Geomonas sp. RF6: one gene and its partner. The protein of the gene in region 2 interacts with the protein of the main gene of each other region in a pairwise test. Links are inferred from orthologs where the notes say so. Each region holds a gene or a part of one and is shown on either strand. Other genes may lie near its edges.

The links.
Region 1: the proteins of dnaB (region 2) and dnaA interact in binary tests that used the Escherichia coli proteins (3 or more experiments, as listed by UniProt). The link is inferred for Geomonas sp. RF6 from one-to-one orthologs.

Annotation. Positions count from the first base shown.
Region 1 is NZ_CP087999.1:1,933,066-1,936,215, forward strand. The notes cover bases 1-2,890. They hold dnaA (chromosomal replication initiator protein DnaA), read left to right. Parts: upstream 1-708; coding sequence 709-2,073; downstream 2,074-2,890. Other genes in these bases: rpmH (50S ribosomal protein L34), read right to left, coding at 1-127; dnaN (DNA polymerase III subunit beta), read left to right, coding at 2,299-2,890. In the rest of the region: more of dnaN, read left to right, coding at 2,891-3,150. UniProt on the Escherichia coli protein: Plays an essential in the initiation and regulation of chromosomal replication. Binds in an ATP-dependent fashion to the origin of replication (oriC) to initiate formation of the DNA replication initiation complex once per cell cycle.
Region 2 is NZ_CP087999.1:3,049,395-3,052,879, forward strand. What follows is about bases 243-3,215. They hold dnaB (replicative DNA helicase), read right to left. Parts: upstream 2,416-3,215; coding sequence 1,069-2,415; downstream 243-1,068. Other genes in these bases: LPW11_RS13155 (enoyl ACP reductase FabMG family protein), read right to left, coding at 243-714; recO (DNA repair protein RecO), read right to left, coding at 2,505-3,149. In the rest of the region: more of LPW11_RS13155, read right to left, coding at 1-242. UniProt on the Escherichia coli protein: The main replicative DNA helicase, it participates in initiation and elongation during chromosome replication. Travels ahead of the DNA replisome, separating dsDNA into templates for DNA synthesis.

The DNA.
Region 1 (3,150 bases), 1.1 Mb from region 2 along the record:
CGAGGCGCTTGCGACCTTTAGCCCTTCTCCTCTTGATCACGAGACGGCCGTTTTTGGTGGACATGCGCACGAGAAAACCGTGGGTTCTTTTCCTGGAGACGTTGCTCGGCTGGTACGTTCTTTTCATCTTCTATGTACTCCTTCGCTAATTTATTGCGGAATTAAAGGCAAGCATCGAACTTAAACATAAACACCGTTAGCTGTCAAGGTCTTTTTCCTGCGGCAACTTTTGCCTTGCAAATTGGGGGTAGCTCTGCTAGTCTGCCCGCTGCGATAAAATTAGGATGGCTTTATCCTGTTAATAACCGCGTAAGTAGCTGGTATCCCCGACACTTTTTATTATCAACATCTGTTGATAAAGCTGTGCAAAAACCGTGTAAAATGAGCTCTCCCGTGATCCCTTTTTTCCACCCGGGGAGACTCAGCCGTAGTCCAGTCGGGACAACTCCCGGGCGAGCGCATCATACACCGTCGGGGGCCCCGTGATCCTTACCTATTGCAGCGATGCATCTTCCTAGACTTCGCATTCAATTTTACCAGAAGAGGCTCCTGTAAGTCCGACCCGGCACCCAGGAGCCGCGCCGGCAAAGGCGCCGCCCCACGAATGCGGTGTTTGCGGAGGGTACCCCCCTCCCCTGTCACCTCACTGAATAATGCAAAAGTGTCGCGGCCGCAGCAATCCGCGCATCAGCATAAAGGATTCACTCGATGGAAAACGTTTGGCGCGAAGCCCAAACACATCTGAAAAACGTGCTCACCGGGCAGACGTACACGACCTGGATCGAGCCGCTCACCTTCCATTCAAGCACGGACAACACCCTCATCCTCAAAGTCCCCAGCACCTTTATCCAGAAGTGGGTCACCGACAAGTACCTCACCATGATAAAAGAGGTGCTCTACGCCCTCACCGCCGTGCAGTTCCACATCGAGTTCCAGGTCGCGGAGAACAAGGAGGAGGCAAAAGAGGAGCCAAAGCCCTCAAAAGCCGCCCCTCCCCCGAAGGAACCGGAAAAGGAAAAAGAGAAGGAAAAGGAGAAGAAGGCGCCGGAGTTCATGCCGAACCTGAACCCAAAGTACACCTTCGACTCCTTCGTGTGCGGCGCCAGCAACCAGTTCGCCTATGCCGCCTCCCAGGCGGTGGCGAACAAGCCGGCCAGCAACTACAACCCCCTCTTCATCTACGGCGGTGTGGGACTCGGCAAGACCCACCTGGTGCACGCCATCGGGAACCAGATCCTCGCCAAGAACAGCAAGGCGAAGATCTGCTACTACTCGTCCGAAAAGTTCATGAACGAGATGATCAATTGCCTCCGTTACAAGAAGATGGAGGAATTCCGCAACAAGTTCAGGAAGATGGACCTGCTGCTCATCGACGACATCCAGTTCATGGCGGGAAAGGAGGCGACGCAGGAGGAGTTTTTCCACACCTTCAACGCCCTCTACGACTCGCACAAGCAGATTGTCATCACCAGCGACAAGTTCCCGAAGGAGATCCCGGGGCTCGAGGAGCGGCTGCGCTCCCGCTTCGAGTGGGGGCTCATCGCGGACATCCAGCCGCCGAACATCGAGACGAAGATGGCGATTCTCAAGAAGAAGTCCGACATGCACGGGATCGAGCTCCCGGACGATGTCGCCTTCTTCCTCGCCAACGGCGCGACGAGCAACATCCGGGAGCTCGAGGGGATGCTGATCCGCCTGGAGGCCTTCGCGAGCCTCACCGGAAGCGCCCTGACGCTGAACATGGCCCGCGAGGTCATGAAGGACATCATCGTCGAAAAGACGAAGGAAATCACGGTGGAGATGATCCAGAAGATCGTCGCCGACCACTTCAGGATCAAACTCTCGGAGCTGAAAAGCGACAAGAGGGTGAAGACGCTCGTGGTGCCGCGACAGATCGCCATCTTCATCTGCCGCGAGCTCACCAAGGCGAGCTATCCGGAGATCGGCGAGAAGTTCGGAGGGAAGGACCACTCGACGATCATCCACTCCGTGAAGAAGATCGAGAAGCAGATGGCCGGCGACGCGGAGTTCCGGGCCTCTGTGGAAGACATAAAGAAAAAGGTGTTGGCGTAATGGGGAAAAGTGTGGACAACTCCCCTGTTGTTCACACCCGGAAAAGCCTCCTGTGCAGGAAGCGGAAAAAGTAGCCCGGCAATCATCAGGGTTTCCCACGCCGGAAAGAGACGACGCGCCGCACCTTTACGAAGCTTGTCCACATTTCAACAGGCATCTATCTACTACTACTGAAAAGACATAAAAACCTTAGAAAAAGAAGCGCGGACGGAGAAGGGAGAAAAGATGGAATTCAAGATAAGCAAAGATGTCTTTATGAAAGCCCTGCAGCGCATCCAGGGTATCGTGGAAAAGAGATCCACCATGCCCATCCTTTCGAACACCCTTCTGGAGGCGACGAGCGACACGCTGAACATCACCGCCACGGACCTGGAAGTCGGCATGCGCAGCTCGTACCCGATCGAGGTCATCCGCGAAGGGAAGATCACCGTCTCCGCCAAGAAGCTCTACGAGATCGTAAAGGAGATGCCCGACCAGGAAATCCACTTCACCACACGGGACAACGACTGGGTGGAGATCGTCTGCGGCAAGGCGCGCTTCAACATCGTCGGCCTCTCCTCCGAGGAGTTCCCCTACTTCCCGAAGGTAAAGGACGAGAGCTTTATCCTTCTCGACAACGCGATCCTCAAGCAGATGATCGAGAAGACCTCCTACGCCATCTGCTACGACGAGACGAAGTACAACCTGAACGGCGTCTTCGTAAAGGCGGTCGACGAGTCCGGCACGCTACTCAAGATGGTCGCCACCGACGGCCACCGTCTCTCTGTCGCTGAAAAGGGGATCGAAGGGAGCATCTCCGCTGAGCTCGCGAAAGGGGTCATCTTCCCCAAGAAAGGGATCTTCGAGCTCAAAAAGATGGTCGACGAGGAATCGGCGGCGATCATGCTCGGGTTCATGGACAACAGCGCCGTCATCAAGAAAGGAAACACCGTCGTCGTCATGCGCCTCATCGACGGCGAGTTCCCGGACTACACGAAGGTCATTCCGAAAGGAAACGACAAGTCCGTCCACGTGAACAGGGACCGTTTCCTCCACTCCCTGAAAAGGATGTCCATCCTCTCCAGCGAAAAGTTCAAA
Region 2 (3,485 bases):
GCCGTGATAGCCGAATGCGGCGTAGCGGACGGAGTGCTTCTCGCGCAGCGACGCGGTCGCCTCGATGAGGTAGCTGTAGGTGTCGGCGGTGACTTCGTCGAAGCTCACGCGGCACAGTTCCCCGAGGTCCGAACCCCAGAAGGCCTCGGAGGAGAGGAAGCGCTCGCCGGCGCCCTTGAAGAGCCTGTTCAGGATCGGCATGAAGACGCGGGTGCGCGGGATCCCACCCGCCATGGTGTGCACCACCAGCACGTTCGTCTTTTCAGGGATGAGCCCTTCGAGCTCCGCGATGACGGTCGAGAGGTTCTCCTTGAACCTCTGCGTGCCGCGGTTTCTTGCGTACTCGATCTCCTCTTTCGGCAGGTTCACCGAGCTCCAGTCGTCCGGCTTCACCCCTTTCAGCTTGTCCACGATGGAGACGCCGTCGCTGCACGGCTCCATGTCGAACCCAGCCTCCAGCGGAATGTTGATGATCTTGCCGCCGAGGTTCTCTTCGGCAAGGCGCAGCTCCTCGTCCGTCAGGGCGCGCAGCTTCCCGTCCGTATCGTGCCTCCCCACGGTGATCCCGATGATGGTCATCCCCTTGTCGCGGGCCTCGTCAACGATGCCGTTTGCATAGCCACGGCCGAACAGCTCCCCGCACAGGAAAAGGACGTCTCCCTTGCCGAAGCCGGCCGGTACCGGGAGCTCTCTCAGAGCATTGAATTGTGTCATTGGTTGATCCCTCTCTTTCACATTGAATTGAAGCTCAGTTACCGCATATCCCATCCTTCAGGAGGGCATAGCGAGGATCGGAGTGGCGCCGCCAGGCGCTGCATCCGGTTCCTTTGTCCAGGGACTCGTGTTTCGGCAGATCGGCCCTGCCTCACACGCGCCTTTATAACTAGTTCTTCCGGAGTATTCCGGCAGAGTCGCTAAAACGTCCCCTCCCCCCATGCGGGGGAGGGACAGGGTGGGGGGGAAGGTGCGACCAGTTCAGGAGATGGCAGCTTCACCCACCCCCTGGCCCCCTCCCGTCAAGGGAGGGGGGAAGAACTCCCCCGATGCTTCCTCAGAATGGTGGCGGGATCAGTAGTCCTCGCGCGCCAGGTTTTCGAATCGGGTCCACTCGCCACGGAAGGCGAGGTCGACGGTGCCGATCGGGCCGCTCCTGTGCTTGCCGATGATGACTTCCGCCTTCCCCTTCAGCTCCTCGTTTTCCTTGTCGTACACCTCGCCGCGGTACACGAACATGATGATGTCCGCGTCCTGCTCGATGGCGCCGGACTCCCTGAGGTCGCTCATCATCGGGCGCTTGTCGGAGCGCTGCTCCAGTCCGCGGTTCAGCTGGGAGAGTGCGATAACCGGGATCTCCAGCTCTTTGGCAAGCCCTTTCAGGGAGCGCGAGATTTCCGAGATCTCCTGCTGGCGCGATTCGGGGTTCGCTCCGCCGCGCATGAGCTGCAGGTAGTCGATGACGATGAGGCCGATGTCGTGCTCCGCCTTCAGTCGCCGAGCCTTGGAGCGGAGCTCCAGGATGGAAATGGATGCGGTGTCGTCGATGAAGATCTTCGAGTCGTGCAAGGATCCCGCCGCCTTCGCCAGCTTGGGCCAGTCGTTTTCCTGCAGGTTTCCGGTCTTGAGCCGGCTGAGATCGACGCGGGCCTGGGAACAGAGAAGCCTCTCCACGAGCTGCTCCTTGCTCATCTCCAGCGACCAGATCGCCGCCGGGTGGCGCTGCTGCGCCTCGACCGCCGCGTACTGTGCGACATTGAGGGCAAAGGTCGTCTTCCCCATGGCGGGGCGCCCGGCGATGATGACGAGGTCGCCGGCATGGAACCCCGCGGTCATCTTGTCGAGGTCGTGGTAGCCGGTCGGAACGCCGGTGACCGCCTCCTTCTTTTCGTAGAGGAGCTCGATGTTCCTCATGGCGTCTTTGAGGACGTCGCGCACCTGGAAGTACGCCGGGCGGATCTTGTTTTCCGAGATCTCGAAGATGACCTTCTGCGCGCCGTCGAGGAGCTCCTCCACGTCCACCTGGTCCTCGAACCCCTTGGTGACGATGTCGGTGGCGGCGGTGATGAGCTTCCTCGTGACGCACTTTTCCTTCACGATCTTGCAGTAGTACTGGATGTTCGACGCCATGGGGACGAAGTCGACCAGCGTCGCCAGGTATGCTCCCCCGCCGACCTCCTCCAGCTCACCCTTCTTCTTCAGGATCGTGGTGAGGGTAATGAGGTCGCACGGCTCCCCCCGCTCGTTCAGGTCGATCATGGCCCGCATGATCTTTCTGTGCGACTCGCGGTACAGGTCTTCGGGGGTGAGGATCTCCAGCGCGCGGTTGATCGCCTCGTTGTCGACGAGAATACCGCCGAGGATGGACATCTCCGCCTCGATGCTCTGGGGGGGCAATTTTCTCAGGTCAGACTGCTGCATGGACTACCTCTTTTAGACCTCCGCGGTCCGCCGTGGTCAAAGGCGGGATTCTACCGTTCAAAGCGGTGCAGGTCAATTCTTTTGCGACTTTAAAGCGTGCTGCATTCCCTGAGGAAGGCGAGGGACTTCAGGGGACGATCGAGGTGGGCGGCGACGGCGGGGTCGAGGAGCCGGTCCGCCTCGTGAAGCGCCGCATCGGGAAAGTGGATCGAGCCGAACGACCCCGCCCTCATGGCGCGTGCGAGGATCGTTGCGGTCTCAGGCGAGATCGGGGCATTCTCCAGCGGAGGCTGATAGCCGAGGATCTTCAGGAAGTTGACGGTAAAGAGGCGGCGGTCGGAAGGGGAGGGGGGGGCGCTGTCGAGGCGTTCCAGGTAGCTGGAGAGGAGCCGGAAGAGGCGCGGATTCGCCTCCCCCTCGGGGGTGAAGCGCTCCACCAGTTCGCAGGCGTAGGCCGCGCAGCCGATCTGGGAGAGGTCGACCCTGATGCCGGGGTGGATGGTGACCACGTCCGCGCTTTCGATGGAGGTGAGGCCGGAGTAGGGGATCTTTAGCTGCAGTCCGAGGTGGGCGAAGGGCTCCAGTGCGCCGCCGAAGCGGCGGCGGCTGCGTTTGGCGCCGCGGGCGATGCCGGAGAGGCGTCCTTCTTCGCGGGTGAAGAAGGAGACGATCCGGTCGGCCTCGCCGTAGTCGGTGATTCGCAGTACGATCGCTTCGCAGGCGGTTTTTCGCATGGGAGAAAGTAGCATCCGCGAAGCGGTGCAGTCAATGGGTAGAAAGGTGCGGCTGATTGATAGGGGCCTTACTCACCCCCTTTGCGTGGGCTCAACCGGTGCCTTTAGTAGGACAGGAGCCTAGGCGTCCCCTCCCTTTCAAGGGGAGGGACAGGGTGGGGATGGGGTAGGTTTGGCGACCACCGACCCCCATCCCCCTCCTGTCCTCCCCCTTGAAAGGGGAGGGACGCGCTGCCGACAGCTCAGCTTAATCTTGTCCCCGGAATTGCGGAAGAACCGTGTTTATTCTTTGCCGGCAGTTCCATCTGCTATCCTGACTTGGCGACAGAAATGCCG